Regions from separate parts of the Sphingomonas sp. GW822-FHT03G08 genome, predicted to be linked through region 2. Evidence: predicted binding sites of a transcription regulator. Region 2 holds the regulator's gene; each other region holds the start of a gene.
The links. The regulator LexA, encoded in region 2, represses DNA repair genes until DNA is damaged. The targets are predictions, from matches to a motif close to GTTCCNCNCTTGTTCT.
Positions count from the first base shown of each region.

Region 1 (4,740 bases), 1.4 Mb from region 2:
GCCAGGCATTCGTCGTAATCGGTCGACTCGCCCAGGTTGAACTGCGGCTTGTCGATCGTGTTGTCGGCTTCCACGCCGCCCGCGAAGCCGGCGCGCTGCACCGACTTGGAACGCAGATAATAGAGCGACTTGATGCCGAGCTCCCAGGCGCGGAAGTGGAGCATCAGCAGGTCCCACTTCTCGACATCGGCCGGGATGAACAGGTTCAGCGACTGCGCCTGATCGATATAGGGCGTGCGGTCGCCGGCGAGTTCGAGCAGCCAGCGCTGATCGATCTCGAAGCTCGTCTTGTAGACGTCCTTCTCTTCCGGCGTGAGGAAGTCGAGGTGCTGGACCGAGCCGCCCTGCTCGAGGATCGAGTTCCACACCGCATCCGAGTTCTTGCTCTTCTCCGAGAGCAGCTTCTCCAGATACGGGTTCTTGACCGAGAAGGAGCCCGACAGCGTCTTGTGCGTGTAGATGTTGGCCGGGATCGGCTCGATGCAGGCCGAGGTGCCGCCGCAGATGATCGAGATCGACGCGGTCGGCGCGATCGCCATCTTGCACGAGAAACGCTCCATCACGCCCATGTCGGCCGCGTCCGGGCACGGGCCGCGCTCGACGGCGAGCGCCATCGAGGCCTGATCGACCTGCGCCTTGATGTGCTTGAACATCCGCAGGTTCCAGCTCTTGGCCATCGCGCCTTCGAACGGGATGCCGCGTGCCTGGAGGAAGGAGTGGAAGCCCATCACGCCGAGGCCGACGCTACGCTCGCGGCTGGCCGAATAGGCGGCCTTCTCCATGCCGGGCTCGGCGCGGTCGATATAATCCTGCAGGACGTTGTCGAGGAAGCGCATCACGTCCTCGATCAGGTTCTTGTCGTCCTTCCACTGATCCCAGGTTTCCATGTTGAGCGACGAGAGGCAGCACACAGCGGTGCGCTCATTGCCCAGATGGTCCTTGCCCGTCGGCAGCGTGATTTCCGAACAGAGGTTCGAGGTCGAGACCTTGAGGCCCAGATCGCGGTGATGCTTGGGCATGTTCGAGTTCACGTGATCGCTGAACACGATGTACGGCTCGCCGGTGGCGAGACGGGTTTCGACCAGCTTCTGGAACAGCGCGCGCGCATCGACCTTGCCGCGCTCGGACTGGTCCTTGGGCGAACGCAGCACCCACTCCTCGCCGTTGCGCACCGCTTCCATGAACGCGTCGGGGATCAGCACGCCGTGGTGCAGGTTCAGCGCCTTGCGGTTGAAGTCGCCCGACGGCTTGCGGATCTCGAGGAACTCCTCGATCTCCGGGTGCGAGATGTCGAGATAGCAGGCGGCCGAACCGCGGCGCAGCGAGCCCTGCGAGATCGCCAGCGTCAGCGAATCCATCACGCGGACGAACGGGATGATGCCCGAGGTCTTGCCGTTGAGGCCGACCGGCTCGCCGATGCCACGCACCGAACCCCAATAGGTGCCGATGCCGCCGCCGCGCGAGGCCAGCCAGACATTCTCGTTCCAGGTGTCGACGATGCCGTTCAGGCTGTCCGGCACCGAATTGAGGAAGCAGGAGATCGGCAGGCCGCGGCCGGTGCCGCCGTTCGACAGAACGGGAGTGGCGGGCATGAACCACAGCTTCGAGATATAGTCGTAGATGCGCTGGGCGTGCGCCTGATTGTCGGCATAGGCCGAGGCGACGCGCACGAACAGGTCCTGGAAATTCTCGCCAGGCAGCAGATAGCGGTCGCGCAGCGTTTCCTTGCCGAACTCGGTGAGCAGCGCGTCACGCGAATGATCGACCTCGACATCATACGCACGCGGCGCGACGGTCTTGGAATCGGTCTTCTTGCGCAGCTTGGGCGCGGCCTTCTCGGCAGCGGCCTTGGCTGCCGCATCCGTGGCGGCCTTGACGGCAGCGGTGGGGGCTTCGGCGACGGTATCGTTCACGCTGTTTTCCGTGTCCCTGAATTCCATGACAACACCCCTGATAAAGCTTCACGCGCCTCTCGCATTGGAGAGACATCAAATCCCGACTCAAGGGGCGCCGATACTATCACCGGCTCGGTCGATCGCGAAGAACAAAACATGTCCATCACACCTCGTCCCAGGCACGAGTCGACCCCTTCCGCATATGGGTATGCGGCGGAGAGTCCACCAGTGCTTGAGCTTGCCCCTCAGTGCAACCACAACAGATTGTGCCAAACCGAGTCCGGGCACAAGAGCCGAAATGGTTAATATCCACAACGCTTCGTCGCTAAAATGACTCGCTTCACAGCAGCTGCGCAACTGCTGCAATGCCGCGACGCGCGGACTTTCCTAGGGTTTCCGAAAGGCAAGGGAACGAACGCGGAACGTAAATTTTTTTAACGTGGAGGACTCATGGCGACCACAAGGGCTTGTGGTTGACCGCTCGGAAGCACCGCAGATGGTGGCTGTCCGATTGTTCCCGGCGAAAGCCGAAGCCCGGGGTCACACGCAGCATGGCAAAGAAACCCTGGGCCCCGGCTTTCGCCGGGGAACCGGGTGCCCGGATGCCCGCTCACCCCAATGAGCGACGGCGTACTACACCGCGCGGCAATTGCAGATTGCGCCGCAGCCATGCGACTATACCAAGGTGCGCTTGCGGATCGTTCCGCCGCATGCGGAATTATATCGGGATGGCAACGAACGGGGCAGAAGCGGAGGATCGGGACGCCTGGCAACCGGCGCCGCATGAACGCTCGCCCATCCCCGGATCGCCGCCCACCCCCTGGCACCCGCTGTCGCGGCGCATCGCCTATTTCTCGGTCGCGGTGCTGGTGGTGCTGTCCGGATCGCTCGGCAATGCGATCGTCACCGCCAACCTGACCACGCTGCAGGGATCGCTGGGGCTCTATTCGGCCGAGATCCAGTGGCTGCCGACCGCCTATGTGATGACCAATGTCTGCGCCAACATGGTGCTCATCAAGTTCCGCCAGCAATTCGGCATAAGGCTGTTCACCCAGATCTTCCTGATCGCCTTCGCGCTGACCACCGCCTCGCACCTGCTGGTCCACAGCTTCGCCAGCGCCGTCGCGGTGCGCGCGATCAGCGGGATCGCGGCGGCGGCATGCAGCACGGTGGGGCTGCTCTACATGGTGCAGGCCTGGACGCCCGAGCACCGGCTGAAGGGCATCGTGCTCGCCGTATCGCTGCCGCAGATCGCCGTGCCGCTGGCCCGGCTGTTCCCCAGCGAGGCCTTCGAGCCCGATCGCTGGCAGACCATGTATCTGTTCGAGCTGGGGCTGGCGCTGTTCTGCCTGGCCGGGGTGCGGCTGCTGGTGCTGCCGCCGGTCGAGCGGATGAAGGCGTTCGAGCCGCTCGACTTCGTGACCTTCCCGATCTTCGCGGTGGGCATCGCATTGCTCTGCGCGGTGCTCGGGCTGGGCCGGTCGGTCTGGTGGTTCGAGGCGCCCTGGGTAGCGCCGGCGCTGATCGGGGCGATCGTGCTGATCCCGATCGCGGTGGTGATCGAGCATAACCGCAGCAATCCGCTGCTCAACACCCGCTGGCTGGGCAGTGGCGACATCGTGCGCTTCGCGCTGGTATCGATCCTGACCCGGGTGGTGCTTTCCGAACAATCGATCGGGGCATCGGGCCTGCTGACCGTGCTCGGCATGGGCAATGACCAGATGCGGATGCTCTATCTGGTGGTGCTGCTCGCCACGTTGGCCGGCATCGTGATCGGCGCGCTGACCATCGATCCCAATTTCCTGGGTGGGCCGATCCTGGTGGCGCTGGCGCTGATCTGCGTCGGTGCGCTGATCGATTCGGGATCGACCAGCCTGACCCGGCCGCACGACTTCTATTTCAGCCAGGCGCTGATGGGTTTCGCCAGCGCGCTGTTCATCGGCCCCGCGCTGCTGATCGGGCTGACCCGGGCGCTCAAGGAAGGGCCGACCCATTTCGTCAGCTTCTCGGCGCTGTTCGGCATCACCCAGAATCTGGGCGGGCTGTTCGGCAGCGCGATGCTCGGCACCTTCCAGGTGATCCGCGAGCATGCCCATAACAATGCGATCGTCGCGCAGCTGGCGGATGGCGACCCGCTGGTGGCGCAGCGGCTGCAGCAATATGCCGCCGCCTATGGCCGGGTGCTGATCGACCCGGCACTGCGCCAGGCCGAGAGCGCGGCGATCCTGACCCAGACAGTGACGCGCGAAGCCAATGTGCTCGCGTACAACGACACCTTCCTGCTGGTCGCGGCGATCGCGGCGGCGACGATCGTCTGGGCGAGTTTTCACATATTCCGGATCCGGCGCGAGAATCTGCGCCGGGCAGCGGAACAACAGGCGGGAGCATCCTGATGGCAGACGGGCAAGAACCGGCCCCTCCGGCAACCAGCGAAGGCGCCGATCCGCCACCGGCGCCAGCGGCGGCCGCGCGGCGCTGGAAGCCGCCGAGGCTTTCCTGGCTCTCGATCGCGATCGCGGCGGCGCTGATCCTGATCGGCGTGACCGCGGTGCTGATGGCGTGGCAGGCATGGCCGTTCGGCGGGCGCAGCCAGTCGACCGAGAATGCCTATGTCCGCGGGCAGGTGACGATCATCAGCCCGCAGGTGAGCGGCTATCTGACCAGCGTGCCGGTACAGGATTTCGCGCGGGTGAAGGCCGGCGACGTGCTGGCGACGATCGACGACCGGATCTACGCCCAGCGGGTCGACCAGGCGAAGGCGAATGTCGCCAGCGCCGATGCGGCGCTCGCCAACAATCCGCAGCAGGTGGCGTCGAAGACCGCGACCCTGGGATCGCAGCAGGCA
Region 1 is NZ_JBXAMZ010000001.1:2,399,760-2,404,499, forward strand. It holds gene AC1RJ5_RS11060 (ribonucleoside-diphosphate reductase subunit alpha) at 1-1,940, opposite strand, end outside; gene AC1RJ5_RS11065 (MFS transporter) at 2,624-4,288, shown strand; gene AC1RJ5_RS11070 (HlyD family secretion protein) at 4,288-4,740, shown strand, end outside.
Region 1: AC1RJ5_RS11060 (ribonucleoside-diphosphate reductase subunit alpha) is a predicted target of LexA. The motif match lies at 2,179-2,194, and genes of this name have one in related genera.

Region 2 (4,740 bases):
GAGACCATCCTTCGCATCCGCGGTGGCGGATGCCCAAGATTTCGCCCTTGCCGGAAGGAAACTCATGTTGTGATAGGGGCCGGTCAACAGCCCAGCATCGCGGGCTGCCGCCCAATGCAGGCGAAACAGCTGGCTTTCATTTGCTTCCTGCGTGCCAGCCGACAAGCGCACATAGGCGAAGCGCGCACCACAAACGCGCGCAGCGTTGAAGTTGGTCTCGTCCTGATACTTGGAAACATCAATGCCAGGCACCGATGGTCGTCCCCCGGGCAGATCGACGAAACCTTGGAGCCTCGGCCCGCTATTGCCCGGCATGCCAGATCGCGTGATACGTGCCGGAACCGCTTGCACGTTGATCGGCGCTACAGATCGCCGACAATCAAGCTCGGTGTCTTCATGCGTCGGAACCTGCTGTGACGCTACGGCCAACAGAGCGCTAGAAAGTAGTGCGAACATGGCCAAGCCCCCAGAGAGCCAAATGCACGCATACCAGAGAAAAATATCGGTATTGATACCGATGAAACTCCAATCAACTCTGCCTGCTCCAATTCCATCCCTCAAGTAAAACCCTTGGCAAAATTGAACCATTTCGGTTTCTTGTCATGCGGCCACGGCATATCTCCTATCACCTGAACCACTTCAACAACCCACCATCGCTAGAATATCGCCTCTCCATATCTTTACGACCTAAGAAGCGCTCCCCACTTGGCTGACAATGTCAGGAGCACAACGAAATCAACTTCTCGGGATGATGACCGCGTAACTCCCGCACCACCTACTGGCGCACCCCCGCCCGCTTGCCCTAGGCAGGCGCCATGCCCGCCGCTCTCCTCCCCGTCGCCGAAGCCCAGCAGCGCCTGTTCGCGCGCGCCGCCCCGCTCGCCGAGGAGGCGGTGCCGATCGCCCTGGCCGCCGGACGCTGGGCCGCCCGCGATGTCCTTGCCCGCCGCACCCAGCCCGCCTCTGCCCTCTCGGCGATGGACGGCTATGCGATCCGCTTCGCCGATCTGCCCGGCCCCTGGCAGGTGATCGGCGAGAGCGCTGCCGGGCGCGGCTTTGCCGGCGCGGTCGCCCCGGGCCAGGCCGTGCGCATCTTCACCGGCGCCCCGCTGCCGCCCGGCGCCGATACCATCCTCGTCCAGGAGGAAGCCGCGCGGGAGGGCGATCATCTCGCACTGGCCGGCGAAGGCCCGCTGCGCCTTGGCGGCAATGTCCGTGCGCGCGGGCTCGATTTCAGCGAGGGCGATGTATTGCTCCGCGCCGGATCCCGGATCACCTCCGCCGCCCTCGCGCTTGCCGCCCTGGCCGGCCACGCGACCCTGCCCGTCCGCCGCAAGGTCCGGGTTGCGCTGCTCTCCACCGGCGACGAGCTGGTTCCGCCAGGCGCGCCGCTCGGGCCCGACCAGATCCCCGAGACCAACCGGCTGCTGCTCACCGCGATGCTGGCCGATCTTCCGGTCGAGCTGATCGACCTCGGCATCCTGCCCGATCGCCTGGGCGTGCTCGAGGCCGCGTTCCGCGCGCTCGACTGCGATCTGCTCGTCACCACCGGCGGGGCCTCGGTCGGCGATCATGACCTGGTTCGCCCGGCGCTGCTCGCGGCGGGAGCGGAGATCGATTTCTGGAAGATCGCGCTGCGCCCGGGCAAGCCGATGATGGCCGGGCGGCTCGGCGAGGCGATGCTGCTCGGCCTGCCCGGCAATCCCGTGTCGGTGTTCGCCACCGCGACTTTGTTCGTGCGGCCGCTGGTCGCGCATCTGGCGGGGGCCGCCGATCCCTTGCCGCGCAGCCGGTCGGTGCCGCTCGGCGAACCGCTGCCCGCCACGGGCGCGCGCGCTGACTATCTCCGTGCCGAGCTGGTGGGGGGCCGCGCCTTTGCCGCGACGATCCAGGACAGCTCGATGCTGCGCACGCTGGCACGGGCGACGTGCCTGATCGTGCGTCCGGCCGGGGCGCCGGAGGCGAAAACGGGCGACTCGGCGGAAATCCTCGACATCGCTTGACAAGCGCGCGGAACATTGCATAAACGTTCGCAGTCTGTTCCACGCCAGGAGAAACCGGATGCTCACGCGCAAGCAGCACGAGCTCATCTGCTTCATTGCCGATCGGCTTGCCGAGACCGGCGTCTCGCCTTCGTTCGAGGAAATGAAGGAAGCGCTCGATCTCAAGTCGAAGTCGGGGGTGCATCGGTTGATCTCTGCGCTGGAGGAGCGCGAGTTCATTCGCCGCCTGCCGAACCGCGCCCGCGCGCTCGAAGTACTCCGCATGCCCGAGCGCGGCGATGCGAAGCCGGCCGCTGCGGCCAGGTCCGCCGCCCCCGCGGTGGCCGTTTCGAATCTCTCCCCCTCCGCGCCCCTGCCATCTCCCGCGAACGATGTGATCGAGATTCCGCTCCACGGCCGCATCGCCGCGGGTACGCCGATCGAGGCGCTGGAAGGCTCGTCGATGCTCCCGGTTCCCGCGGCCTTGCTGGGCGCGGGCGAGCATTATGCGCTTGAGGTGGCCGGCGATTCGATGGTCGAGGCCGGTATTCTCGACGGCGACTATGCGCTGATCCGCCGTACCGAGACGGCACGCGACGGCGAGATCGTCGTGGCGCTGATCGACGATGCCGAGGCGACCTTGAAGTATTTCCGCAAGGAAGGCGCGATGATCCGGCTCGATCCAGCCAATCGCGACTATAACGCCCAGCGCTACCGTCCCGATCAGGTCCGCGTGCAGGGCCGGCTGGCCGGCCTGCTGCGCAAGTACTGAGGCTCAGGCCAGGAACTCGTTCCAGGCGACCTTGCCGTCGCCATTGCGGTCGAGTTCCTGGAACGGCGCCACATCGGGCTGCCGGCCGAGGAATCGGAACAGGTTCCACGCGGCGGCATATTCGGCGGGCGAAAGCGTGCCGTCATGATCGGCATCGAGCAGGTCGAAGCCGGCGCGGAACATCCTGAGCCGGTGCGCCGCGAATTCGGCGAAGCTGACCCTGCCGTCCCGATTGGCATCGGCCTTGGCCAGGGTGAAGTCGGACGCGGAAATGGCAAAGGGCCGCAACCCCCGAATATCGGGCATCGAGGCCCGGCGCAGCGGCAGCGCCATCACCCGATGCTCCCCGCACCAGATTCGCGGCTCGGCGCGCTTCGGACCGAATTCGTCGGGGGTGAGCACTCCGTCATGATTGCGATCGAACGCGGCATAGCTCGGCCGGAAATCCGGTGCGGCAGTCACCGCGACAGGCATGGCCAGCCCGATCGCCCCGATCATCCCTACGGCGGCCAAAGGGCGACACCAGCGGCGCAACCGGCTTGGCGCAGGCGCGTCGCCGGCGAGATGCGCATCGACATAGCCGCGCACCACATCGCTCGCCGTCCGCCCTTCGGCCCGGCATTGCTCCATGAAGGCGCGCTTCACCGCATGGGGCAGCCGCACTTCGATCGTGTCGCTTTTCTTCGGGTTCCGGATCATGCTGCGAGGAGAGCCCGAAGCCCCTGTCAGCGCCAGCGATTTCGTGTCCGGACAGGTGCAAGTCCCTGCTCCGGCACATAGACCGGCTGCACTTTCGGCGGGTCGCGCCAGGGATGCCGCCCTCCGCCACGCACCATCGCCACCCGACCGCTGGCAAAGGCGATCGCCAGCCCGCCGGTCCTGTCCAGCTGCGGCCGATCGAGCTTTAGCCAGCGCGGCGCGCAGCCCGCCGGCAGGCGCCGGTCGCTGATCACCACATCGACCTTGCGACATAGCGTAGTGAATTCGGCCCAGGGCAAGGCATAGCCGCTCCGCGTCGCCGCAACCCGCCACACCCGCCCCCCGGCACGATGCTCGATCAGGCACAAATCGAGGCTGCAAGCAGCCCCCGGCTGGTCGGACAAGGCAACCGGTTCGACATCGCTGCCGCCGGTTTCCGCGAGCATGTCGCGGGTATAGTCACCCGCCCGATCGCGCAGCAGCGCCATGCTGCCATCGGCCATGCGGATCGCGAGGTGCCGTCCGTCGCCGGTCACGATCAGATCCGGCGCCGGCGTGGCGAGCATCCAGCCCAACCCCATGACAAGCGGCACCGCCCCCGCCCAGCGCACGTCCGTCCGCCAAAGCGCCAGCCACAGCCCGCCCGCGACCATCAGCGCAAAGGCGCCGCCCGGCATGGTGGGGAACGCCGCGACCGCGCCCGGCGCGGCAGCCGTGGTCCGTGCTATCCAGAGCAGCAGCTGCAGCGCCTGATCGGTAAGCCACCAGGCCGGCCAGCCCAGCCCCACCACATCGAGCAGCAGCGCCAGCGCTTCCAGGGGCATGATCACAAAGGTGGTGAGCGGGATCGCGACGATATTGGCGAGCGCGCCGTAAATCCCGGCCTGGTGGAAATGAAACAGCCCGATCGGCATCAGCGCGAGCTCCACCGCCACGCCGGTCAGCAGCAGCGAACCGATACCGCGCAGCAACGCCGCCCCCCGCCCCTCCTCGCGCTTGCCGAACCAGCGGTGCATGAATGGACTCTCGTGCAATGCGACGATCGCCGTCACCGCCGCAAAGCTCAGCTGAAAGCTCGCGCCCGCGAGCGCCTCGGGCCAGAGCAGCAGCACGATCACCGCACCCGCCGCAACCAGCCGCAGCGTGATCGCCTCACGCCCCAGGCTCAGCGCCAGCAGCACCAGCAGGGCGGCGACGCAGGAGCGGATCGTCGGCACTTCCGCGCCGGTGAGCAGCGTATAGCCGATCGCCGCCAGCGCGCCCGCCCCCGCCGCAACCAGGGGCAGC
Region 2 is NZ_JBXAMZ010000001.1:952,525-957,264, forward strand. It holds gene AC1RJ5_RS04130 (glycoside hydrolase family 25 protein) at 1-456, opposite strand, end outside; gene AC1RJ5_RS04135 (molybdopterin molybdotransferase MoeA) at 816-2,003, shown strand; gene lexA (transcriptional repressor LexA) at 2,062-2,754, shown strand; gene AC1RJ5_RS04145 (EF-hand domain-containing protein) at 2,758-3,453, opposite strand; gene AC1RJ5_RS04150 (ComEC/Rec2 family competence protein) at 3,480-4,740, opposite strand, start outside.

Region 3 (4,740 bases), 1.1 Mb from region 2:
CCATTCGATGACCTGGCGGTCCTCCATTGCGGCGGGCTCGATCGGCACCAGGTCGTCGAGCCGGTCCCGGGTCAGCACGAAGCCGCCGGGGTGCTGGGAGAGGTGCCGCGGCGTGTTGATCAGCTGCCGCGCCAGCTCGAGCGTGAGCGCGAGCCGGGGATCTGCCATGTCGAGATTGAGTTCCTCGGCTTGGACGGAAGTGACACCCTCGCGGCTCCAGCCCCAGACCTGGCTCGCCAGCCCGGCAGTCATGTCCTCGCTGAGCCCCAGCGCCTTGCCGACCTCGCGTACCGCCCCGCGCGCGCGGTAGCGGCTGACGACCGCGGTGAGCGCGCTGCGGTCACGGCCATAAGTCTCGTAGATCCACTGGATCACTTCCTCGCGCCGCTCATGTTCGAAGTCCACGTCGATATCCGGCGGCTCCCTGCGCTCGGCGCTGACGAAGCGCTCGAACAGAAGTTCGGAGCGGACCGGATCGATCGACGTGATGCCGAGGCAATAGCATACCGCCGAGTTGGCGGCCGAGCCCCGGCCCTGGCAGAGGATGTCCCGCGAGCGCGCGAAGGCGACGATGGAATGGACGGTCAGGAAATAGGGCGCGTAGTCGAGCTGGCCTATGAGGCGCAGCTCATGCTCGAGCTGCGCGCGGATCTTCGGCGTCACGCCGTCCGGATAGCGCCCGGGGGCCTTCTCCCAGGTCAGCCGCTCCAGCTCCTGCTGGGGGGTGCGCCCCGCCCCCTTGATCTCGTCGGGATATTGATAGCGGAGGTGCTCGAGGTCGAAGCTGCAGCGCTCCGCAATCTCGAGGCTTCGTACGACCGGACGCGTATCGCCGAGATAGCGGCGGTACAGCCGCTCCATCTCCGCGCCGGTCTTCAGGTGCCGGTCGGCGATCCTTTCGCGGCGGTCGCCCAGCGCATCGACCGTACATTTCTTCCGGATGCAGGTGACCACGTCCTGCAGCAAACGCCGCTCCGGCGCGTGATAGAGCACATCGCCCGTCGCCACGGTGGCGACCCGCGCCTTCGCCGCCATTTCGCACAGGTCGCGCAGTCGCACCGCGTCGCGCGGGCCGCGGCGCAGCGCAAGCGCCAGATAGGATCGGTCGGCGAAGATACGGCTGGTCCGGTCCAATGCCGCCAGAGTATCGGCATTGGCCCGGTCCGGAACCAACACGCCGATAAGTCCCTGGTTCCAGGTCTCGATATCGCCCCAGTCGAGATGACAGGCGCCCTTGCCGGCCCGGCTCTTGCCGATCGAAAGCAGGCGTGTGAGCCGGCTCCAGGCGGTCCGGTCGGTCGGATAGACGAGCAGGGCTGTGCCATCGGCCAGATCGAGCCTGCAGCCGGCAATGGAGCGCACGCCGGTCGCCTTCTGGGCGTCCCAGGCGCGCACGATTCCCGCGACCGAGTTGCGATCGGCGATACCGAGCGCGGGAAGACCGAGCAGCGCCGCCGCAGCAAACAATTCCTCGGGCGAGGAGGCGCCGCGCAGGAAGCTGAAATGCGTGGTTACCTGGAGTTCGACATAAGAGGGGCTGGACATGGGACGAGTCGGCAAGAGGAACGGTGTTCCTTATATGTTCTTGCCGGCCGGGTCGAATCGATCCTCAGGCCTCATTGCCCCGGACCGACGCTCGTGTCCGGGGCCGACCGCCGCCTAGTCGCCCTGCGCCAGCAACGTGCGGATCGCCACCGCAAGCGTCTGGAGCTTGTATGGCTTGCGAAGAATGGGAAATTCCCGCTGGTCCGCGGGAATGAACTGCTTGCTGCTATAGCCGCTCGCCAGCAGCACCGCGACCCGATCGTTCTGCTCGCGCACGCGCTTGGCAAATTCCAAGCCGTTCATGCCCGGCATGACGATGTCGGAGAATATCAGGTCGACCGAGTTGTCTCTCAGGCGCTCGAGCGCTTCCTCGCCGCTCGCAGCCTCGACCACCTCGCAACCGAGATCCTCGAGCAGCTGTCGCGCGAAATAGCGGACATGGTCGCTATCCTCGACCAGCAGCACATTGAGGCCGGCGGAAATCGAGACTTGGGGATCGAGCTCTGCCCCCTTTTGCGCCGGCTTGTCGGTCCGGGGCAGCAGAATGCGGACCGTCGTGCCGTGGCCGAGCTCCGATTCGATGGTTGCGGAACCCCCGGATTGCACGGCGAACCCATGGATCTGGGACAGGCCGAGCCCGGTGCCCTTTCCGGCCGGTTTGGTCGTGAAGAAGGGCTCGAAAACGCGCTCCAGCTTCTCGGGCGCGATGCCCTCCCCGGTATCGCTGATCGCAAGGCACACCATGTCGCCCTCGGGCCGCGAAAGGTTGCTCGTCACGAGACGGATCTGGCCTCCGTTCGGCATCGCATCGCGCGCATTCAACACCGCATTGAGCAACGCAGTCTCCAGCCCCGTCGGATCGATCTCGACCGGCCAGAGCGCCGGCGCCAGGTCGAGCTCGAGCGCGACATTGCCGCCCAGCGTACGCTGGAGCATCTCGGCCACCGCATCGAGACGAACGCTCAGATCAAGAACCTCGGGCTCGAGCGGCTGGCGCCGCGCAAAGGCCAAAAGCTGCGAAGTCAGGCTGGCGGCGCGCTCGGCGGTCTCCAGCATGACGTGGAGATAGCGGTTACGCTTTTCGGCGGGCAGGTCCGGCTGCTGCAGAAGGAAATCGGTCGAGCCGCGGATCACGGTCATCAGATTGTTGAAGTCGTGCGCGATGCCTCCGGCCAGCTCGCCGAGTGCCTGGAGCTTCTGCGACTGGAGGAGCGCGGCCTGGGTGTCGCGCAGCTCGTCCTGCGCGAGCTTGCGCTCGGTCACGTCGCGCGTGATCTTCGCGAAGCCGATATGGGTGCCGACCTCGTCGTAGATCGGATCGATGACGACATGGGCCCAGAACAGCGATCCATCCTTGCGGACGCGGCGAGCCTCGGCCTCGAACTTGCCTTCGCGCAGTGCCGTCTCGAGCGCCATGGCCGGCGTGCCCCGCGCGCGATCCTCTTCGGTGTGGAAGAGCGAGAAATGCTCGCCCAGCACCTCCTGCTCCTCATAGCCCTTGATTGCGCGGGCGCCGGCGTTCCAACTCGTGATGCGTCCGCTCGGATCGAGCATGTAGATGGCATAGTCGTGTACGCCCTGCACGAGCATGCGGAATTGCAGTTCGCTGGCCAGGCGCGCCTGTTCGAGCTGGCGCCGCTCGGTGATATCGCGCGTGATCTTGGCGAACCCGACCAGCGTCCCATCCTCGGCGCGGATCGGGTCGAGCACCGCATGCGCCCAGAACCGGCTGCCGTCCTTGCGCACTCGCCAGCCCTCGACCTCCGACCGCCCCTCGTCGGCCGCCTTGGCAAGCGCTTTGGCGGGAAGCCCGGCCGCGCGATCCTCCGGCGTAAAGAAACGCGAATAATGCTCGCCGACGATCTCCTCCGCGGCATAGCCCTTGAGCCGCTCGGCACCCGCGTTCCAGGTGACGATCCGGCCTTCGCGATCGAGCATGTAGATCGCATAGTCGATCACCGACTGGACCAGTATCTCGAACCGGTTTGCGACAGGATCCTCGAGCGGCGATTGGACCATATTATTCCCTGAAAAGAAGGCGCTGCGCCGCCATAGCGCGCATGGGCACGGCCGCGCAAATCCCGCTAGAAGGCGGAGATTGCTGGAAATTGTCCGGCTCCTCCGGGCCGCAGGATGCGCCACGACCGGAGCGCGCCCGAGGGGCGAGCATAGCTCAAACGGCGGGCCAGTTATGACTGTGGGCGGAACGTGCGCGTTGCCAAGGGGTTGATATCACCGCGTGGAAAGTATGCCCTGAAGTCAGCTAAGTGCAGGAAATCATTGTGTCGGATCCTCGTATCGTCGCCATTGGTCTGCTTACCCGGCAGGACCCGGAACGGCTGGGAGAAAGCTTCCGGGGCGCGATACCAGTGCCGGCCGATGGAGGGTTCGACGATCTCTTGCGCCAGCTCGACCAGGTCGAGCTGGCCGCCTCGGGCCGCGGCGTCCTGTTGGTTGCCGATCCTGCGTCGCACGGCGAGACATGATCTTCGCTCCGCCGGCTTGCTGCCATGCACGGTCCATAGCGGAGTTCGCCCATCATAGCGCGGCAGGCAAGTTCGCCCCCTATCACGCTCGAACCCACGATACCGTTTGCCCGACACGAGTCCTGATCTGGGTTAATTCGTGATTTATTAGGTAGTTAGCGCCCAGATGACCTCTGCAAGGAGAATTCGATGCTGCAACTTCTCTACATCAGCTCGGCGCGCAAGAACGAAGTCATCGATCTCGACCAGCTCCTTGCACAGGCGCAGCGCAACAATGCGCGCGACGAGATCACCGGCCTTCTCTACACCGATGGGCGTCGGTTTCTCCAGGCGCTCGAAGGACCGAAGACCGCGGTCGAGGACGTCTTCCTTCGCATCATCGCCGACCCTCGCCACCATGCGCTGGTGCTTCTCTCGCGGCGCGAAACCACGCGGCGCGAATTCGGCGAATGGTCGATGGCCCGCCGCAGCTTCCAGGAGACGCAGGACCAGTTCGGCGGCCGTATCGCCGCACTTTGCCGGGATACCGATCCGTCGATCCGCGGCACCTTCGCCGGGCTGGTCGACGTGCGGGACGCCGCCTAGCCCTCCTTGGGTCCGAAGTCGCCCATATCGTCCCGCGACGGCTGCTGCGGCGGTCGAGCGCGATCCGAACCCGGTCCGCTAGCTCCCCTTGCGATAGGGCTTGCCGACCACGTCGAGCTGTGTG
Region 3 is NZ_JBXAMZ010000001.1:2,031,745-2,036,484, forward strand. It holds gene AC1RJ5_RS09300 (error-prone DNA polymerase) at 1-1,545, opposite strand, end outside; gene AC1RJ5_RS09305 (hybrid sensor histidine kinase/response regulator) at 1,660-3,564, opposite strand; gene AC1RJ5_RS09310 (hypothetical protein) at 3,828-4,031, shown strand; gene AC1RJ5_RS09315 (BLUF domain-containing protein) at 4,221-4,616, shown strand.
Region 3: AC1RJ5_RS09300 (error-prone DNA polymerase) is a predicted target of LexA. The motif match lies at 1,571-1,586, and genes of this name have one in related genera.

Region 4 (4,740 bases), 1.1 Mb from region 2:
GATGCGATAGCGGTCCTCTCCGGCCTGCTCGATATCGAACGGCGGGTAGCTGTCGGTCTCGCCGCGCGCGCCTGCCTCAAGCAGGTCGAACAGACGGTCGAAGCCGACCGTCGAGCGGCGATAGGGCGAAAAGTCGAAAGTCCTCATATCCAAATCCTCCATATGAGCAATTTGAGCACGAGGCGCACCGGGAGAGAGCCGGTGCCCTCAGGTCCTGCCGGACCGAGTTTTCGCGTCCGGCGACGCGAAGATGGTTTTTGCAAAGGCGGCTTCAAGACCTCTTTCGGAGAATTTTTTGCGGCATCGCCGGGCCCGTCGCGAGGACGCAGGCGGCGCGCCTGCGCTTGCCGGGGCGGGCCGTTGTCGTTCCGGCGCCTGCCCCGTCCGCGGCGCGATCAGGCAAAGGCACCGTGGATGAACCAGGTCATCGGGCCGGTGGCGCCGCGCTCGCCGTCGCCGAGGCGAAACAGCCAGTAGCGCCCGCCGCCCTCGACCTCGACCTGGAAATAATCACGCACCGAATAAGGCGCCCGTGCTTCCGTGCCGCCCTCGCGCCACCATTCGCCGTGCAGGCGCTCGGGCCCGTCGGCCTGGACCACCCGGTAGCGCGTGCGTCGCCAGACGAACATCGCCGGCGGATGATCGGGCAGCATCGCCGTGACCTGGATCGGCTGGGGTGGATCGATCAGCCGGCCGGGGCGCGGCAGGTCGTAGGCCCAGCGCGCGCCTGCGGCAGGGGCGAGCGCGGGCAAGGTCGCCACCGACCGCTCGGGCATGCCGCCCGGCAAGGGCGCGGCGCGGCGAAGGCTCGCTTCGCCGAAGCGGTTGGCGAGCGTGTCGATCAGGCCCGCCACGTCCGCCTCGCGACGGCCGGCGCGGGCAAGATCGGCCTGGGCGGCGGCCAGCGGCTCGACGAGCTGCGCTACCAGGGTCATCGCCTCAATGCCGAGCCCCGGCTCGATCTGGTCGATACGCGCCTGGAGCAGCCGGGCGAGATGGGCAGCGTCGCGCGTCGGCGTGGCGGTACCGACGCGGATCGCCTGCGCCTGGCCGTCGACGCGCTGGAAATGGCAGTCGAGCCGGCGCGCGCCCTTGCCGAGCCGGACGAGCTGCGCGGTTATGTCGCCGACGAGGTCGCCGATCACCCGGCCGAACGCCTCCGGCGTCGCGATCGGCTCGAGCAGGGCGCGCCGGGCGCGCGGCACCCGCGGCGCGAAGATCGGCTCGATCGGCTCGGGCGCGTGGCCGAGCGCCTGGTCGAGCCGCTGGTGCAGCACCCGGCCGAACCGGCGGGCGAGCGGGCCGCGCGGCGTCGCGAGGATCTGCTCGATCCGCTCGAAGCCGAGCTTGCGCAGCCCTTCGACCAGCGGCGCCTCGAGCCGCAGCGCCGCGAGGGGCAGCAGCGCCATCGCCTTGCGCTGGTCGTCAGGGGGGATCGCGACCGGCCGGCCGGCAAGCACGTGCCGGGCGACCGCATGGGCGCAGCCCGGCGTATCGGCCACCGCGACCTGTACCGCGAAGCCGGCGCCGGCGATGCGGCGGTGCAGGTCCTTGAGCAGCGCGCGCTCGCTACCGAACAGCGGCGCGCAGCCGGTGACGTCGATCCAGATGCCCCGGGGCGGATCGGGGGCGACGACGGGGGAATAGCGCGAGCACCACAAGGCGAGGCGCCGGAGCGCGGCGAGATCGCCTTCCGGATCGGCATCGACCACCATCAGCCCGGGCGCCAGGCTGCGCGCCCTGGTGACGGTCATGCCGGGCGCTATGCCTAAGCTGCGCGCAGCGGGATCGATCGCGGCTACGATCTTGCGGCCATGATCGGGGAGCGCGGTGACGAGCGGCCGGTCGCCGGCCGGCGCGGCGTCGCGAGACTCAGCTCGCGAGACGCCGCTCGTCCGCCGCAGCCGGTCGGTCGACCAGCTTGGCAGGTAGAGCGAGACGACCCTGCGCATCGCAGGCCTCCACGATCCAGGACTTGGGCTCGCCGCCGCGCACCCGCTCGAGGCGCAGGTCCCAGCGGGCGCGGCCGAGGCTGGGGATGCCGAGCGGCTCGCTGGGCGCGGCGAGCACGCGCCAGCGCGTGACCGCCGCGGTGCCTTCCGCGACGGCATCGACCGGGGAGGCCCGGCGGAACACGAAGGCCGTGGTGCCCGAGCTCTCGGCGGCAAGCTGCAGCCGCTTCGATGCCGTCGTCGTGAGCTTGGCGACCTCTCCCACCACCCCGGCGAGCCCGGGATGGCGCAGGCACTCCTCCATCGCCAGCAGGACGTTCGTGTCGCTACCCGCCTCGACATGGACGACGCGGTCCGGATGCAGGCCTGCCAGGTCGAGCGCGGGCGCGAACAGGTCGCGCCATCTGAGGCACCAGAAGACCGGACCCTCGATCCGGGCGAGGATGCCGGCAAGGAAGACGGTGGCGGCGGCGTCGTCGCACAGCGCATCACTGCCGGCGACCTCATGGAGCGCGCCGGTCGCCAGGCCGCCGCCCGGAAGCCGCCCGTCGAGCGACGCGATCCCGAACGGCACCGCTGCGTGCCGCTGCCCTACGCCTTCGATGGCGGCGATGCGTGAACGCAGATCGGCAATGACAGCTGGCTGCCGCATGAAGGTCCAAGACTCGATAAGAGGTTGATTCGTTCCCTTTTTGTTCGGAAGAATGCCGGGCCGTCAAGAACGGGGTCCGACGCCGAGGTCCCGACCGGCTTGCCGGGAACGCGGGCCAGGCCGGTCGCGCAGAGACGAATCCTCGGGTCGTTACGGGGCCGTCAGCCAAGAAAAATATTTTGTGGTCCGACCCCGTATTCCGCCGGCCCGCCCGTCAATCCCCCAACGCCGCACGAAGCTCGGCGATTGGGAGGGTGGAAATGAGAGTCTTGAGAAAAGCATTCTGCGCCGCGCTGCTCGGCGCGACGGCGATCCCGGCCCGCATGGCGATCCTGCCGGCAAGCGCGCAGGAGGCATCGATCGCCTTCGACCTGGCGCAGCAGGACCTTGGCGCAACGCTGCGTGCGCTCGCCCGCCAGGGCGGCCGCGAGATCCTGTTCGCCGACGCCGATATCCGCGGCCGCCAGGCACCGGCGATCCGGGGCAGGTTCACTATTGAGGAGGCGGTTCGCCGGGCGATCGCGGGCACTGACCTCGTCGTCGACCAGCAGGCTGGGGCGCTCGTCATCAGGGTGCGCGCCAGAGCTGCTGCGGAGGACGGCACCGACCCGGCGATCATGGTGACGGGCACGCGCATCCGCGGCGCCACCGGCCCCTCGCCGGTAATCGTGATGACGCGCCGCGGCCTTGAGGAACAGGGCCTGCCGGACATGGCGAGCGTTTCGCGGATCATCCCGCAGAATTTTACCGGAGGGCAAAACCCCGGGGTCGCGGGGGGCGGTGACCAGGGCGGATACAACAACATCAATAACTCGACGACGCTCAATCTTCGCGGGCTGGGCTCGGACGCGACGTTGACGCTCATCAACGGTCACCGCCTTCCTTACGACGCCGTCAACCAGGGCGTCGATATCTCGACCATTCCGCTGGCGGCACTCGAGCGCATCGAGGTCATCATCGACGGCGCCTCGGCGCTATACGGCTCGGACGCGGTCGGCGGCGTCGCCAACCTGATCCTGCGCCGCGACTATGACGGCCTTCAGGCGAGCGCGCGCATCGGCGGCTCGGCCGAGGGCGGCAATGTTCAGCAGCAATATTCGGGGGTCGGCGGCGCGCGTTGGGCAGGCGGCGGCTTCATGGCCGCGATCGACTATAGCAAGGCGACGCCGATCTATGCGGACCAGCGGGACTATACGCGCGGCCTTGCCCGGTCTCAGATGCTCGGCAGCGGCTATCGGCAGGTCAGCGGCGTACTGACCGGCCATCAGGATCTCGCGAGCTGGGTCTCGTTCGAACTCGACGCCGAACTCGCCGACCGCCGGTCGCGCAAGGCGGTCGCCTATTCCGTGACGGCCCCGGTGACCACCTATGGCCAGCTCAGCCTGCCCGTCGTGCGCTCCTATTCGGTCACGCCGTCACTGCACTTCAAGCCCGGCGGCGGGTGGGAAGCGACCCTCGCGATGACCGACGGCGAGAGCTCGACCGTCAGCAACGCGAAGCGCTACATCAACGGGCTGAGCCTGGGCCGCTCCGCCTATGACAACCACCTCACCAATTTCGAGGCGAGTGCCGAGGGCCCGCTCGCCCATCTTCCCGGCGGCGAGGCGCGCCTCGCACTGGGCGGCGGGTATCGGCGGTTCCAGCTCGACTTCGATGTGCGATCGACGAGCGGCGGGGTCACAACAATAGCCCGTGACGCCAGCGAGCGGCGCGAGAGCCTGTTCGGCTATGGCGAGCTTTCACTGCCCCTTGTCGGCGCCGCCAATCGCATGCCCTGGCTCGACGCCCTGCGCCTCAGCGCCGCAGTCCGCTACGAACGCTATGCCGGCATCGACGAGGTCGCGACGCCGAAGCTGGGCCTGATCTACGCCCCCCATCCGGGCATCACGCTCAAGTACAGCTGGGGCAAGTCCTTCAAAATCCCGACCCTGAACCAGGTCAATCAGGCCCGCCAGGCCATCCTCCTGCGCGCCAACCAGTTCTCGACGCAGCCGACCCCGCCGCTCCCGGCGGGCTCGACGGTGCTGCTCGTGGCCGGCGGTAACGCGGACCTACGTGCAGAACGCGCGACCAGTTCGACGCTGTCGATCGAGTTCAAGCCGCTCGATGGCCTGCGTATCGAGGCGAGCGGATTCG
Region 4 is NZ_JBXAMZ010000001.1:2,066,196-2,070,935, forward strand. It holds gene AC1RJ5_RS09500 (Hsp20 family protein) at 1-147, opposite strand, end outside; gene AC1RJ5_RS09505 (Y-family DNA polymerase) at 396-1,952, opposite strand; gene AC1RJ5_RS09510 (ImuA family protein) at 1,873-2,604, opposite strand; gene AC1RJ5_RS09515 (TonB-dependent receptor domain-containing protein) at 2,865-4,740, shown strand, end outside.
Region 4: AC1RJ5_RS09510 (ImuA family protein) is a predicted target of LexA. The motif match lies at 2,636-2,651, and genes of this name have one in related genera.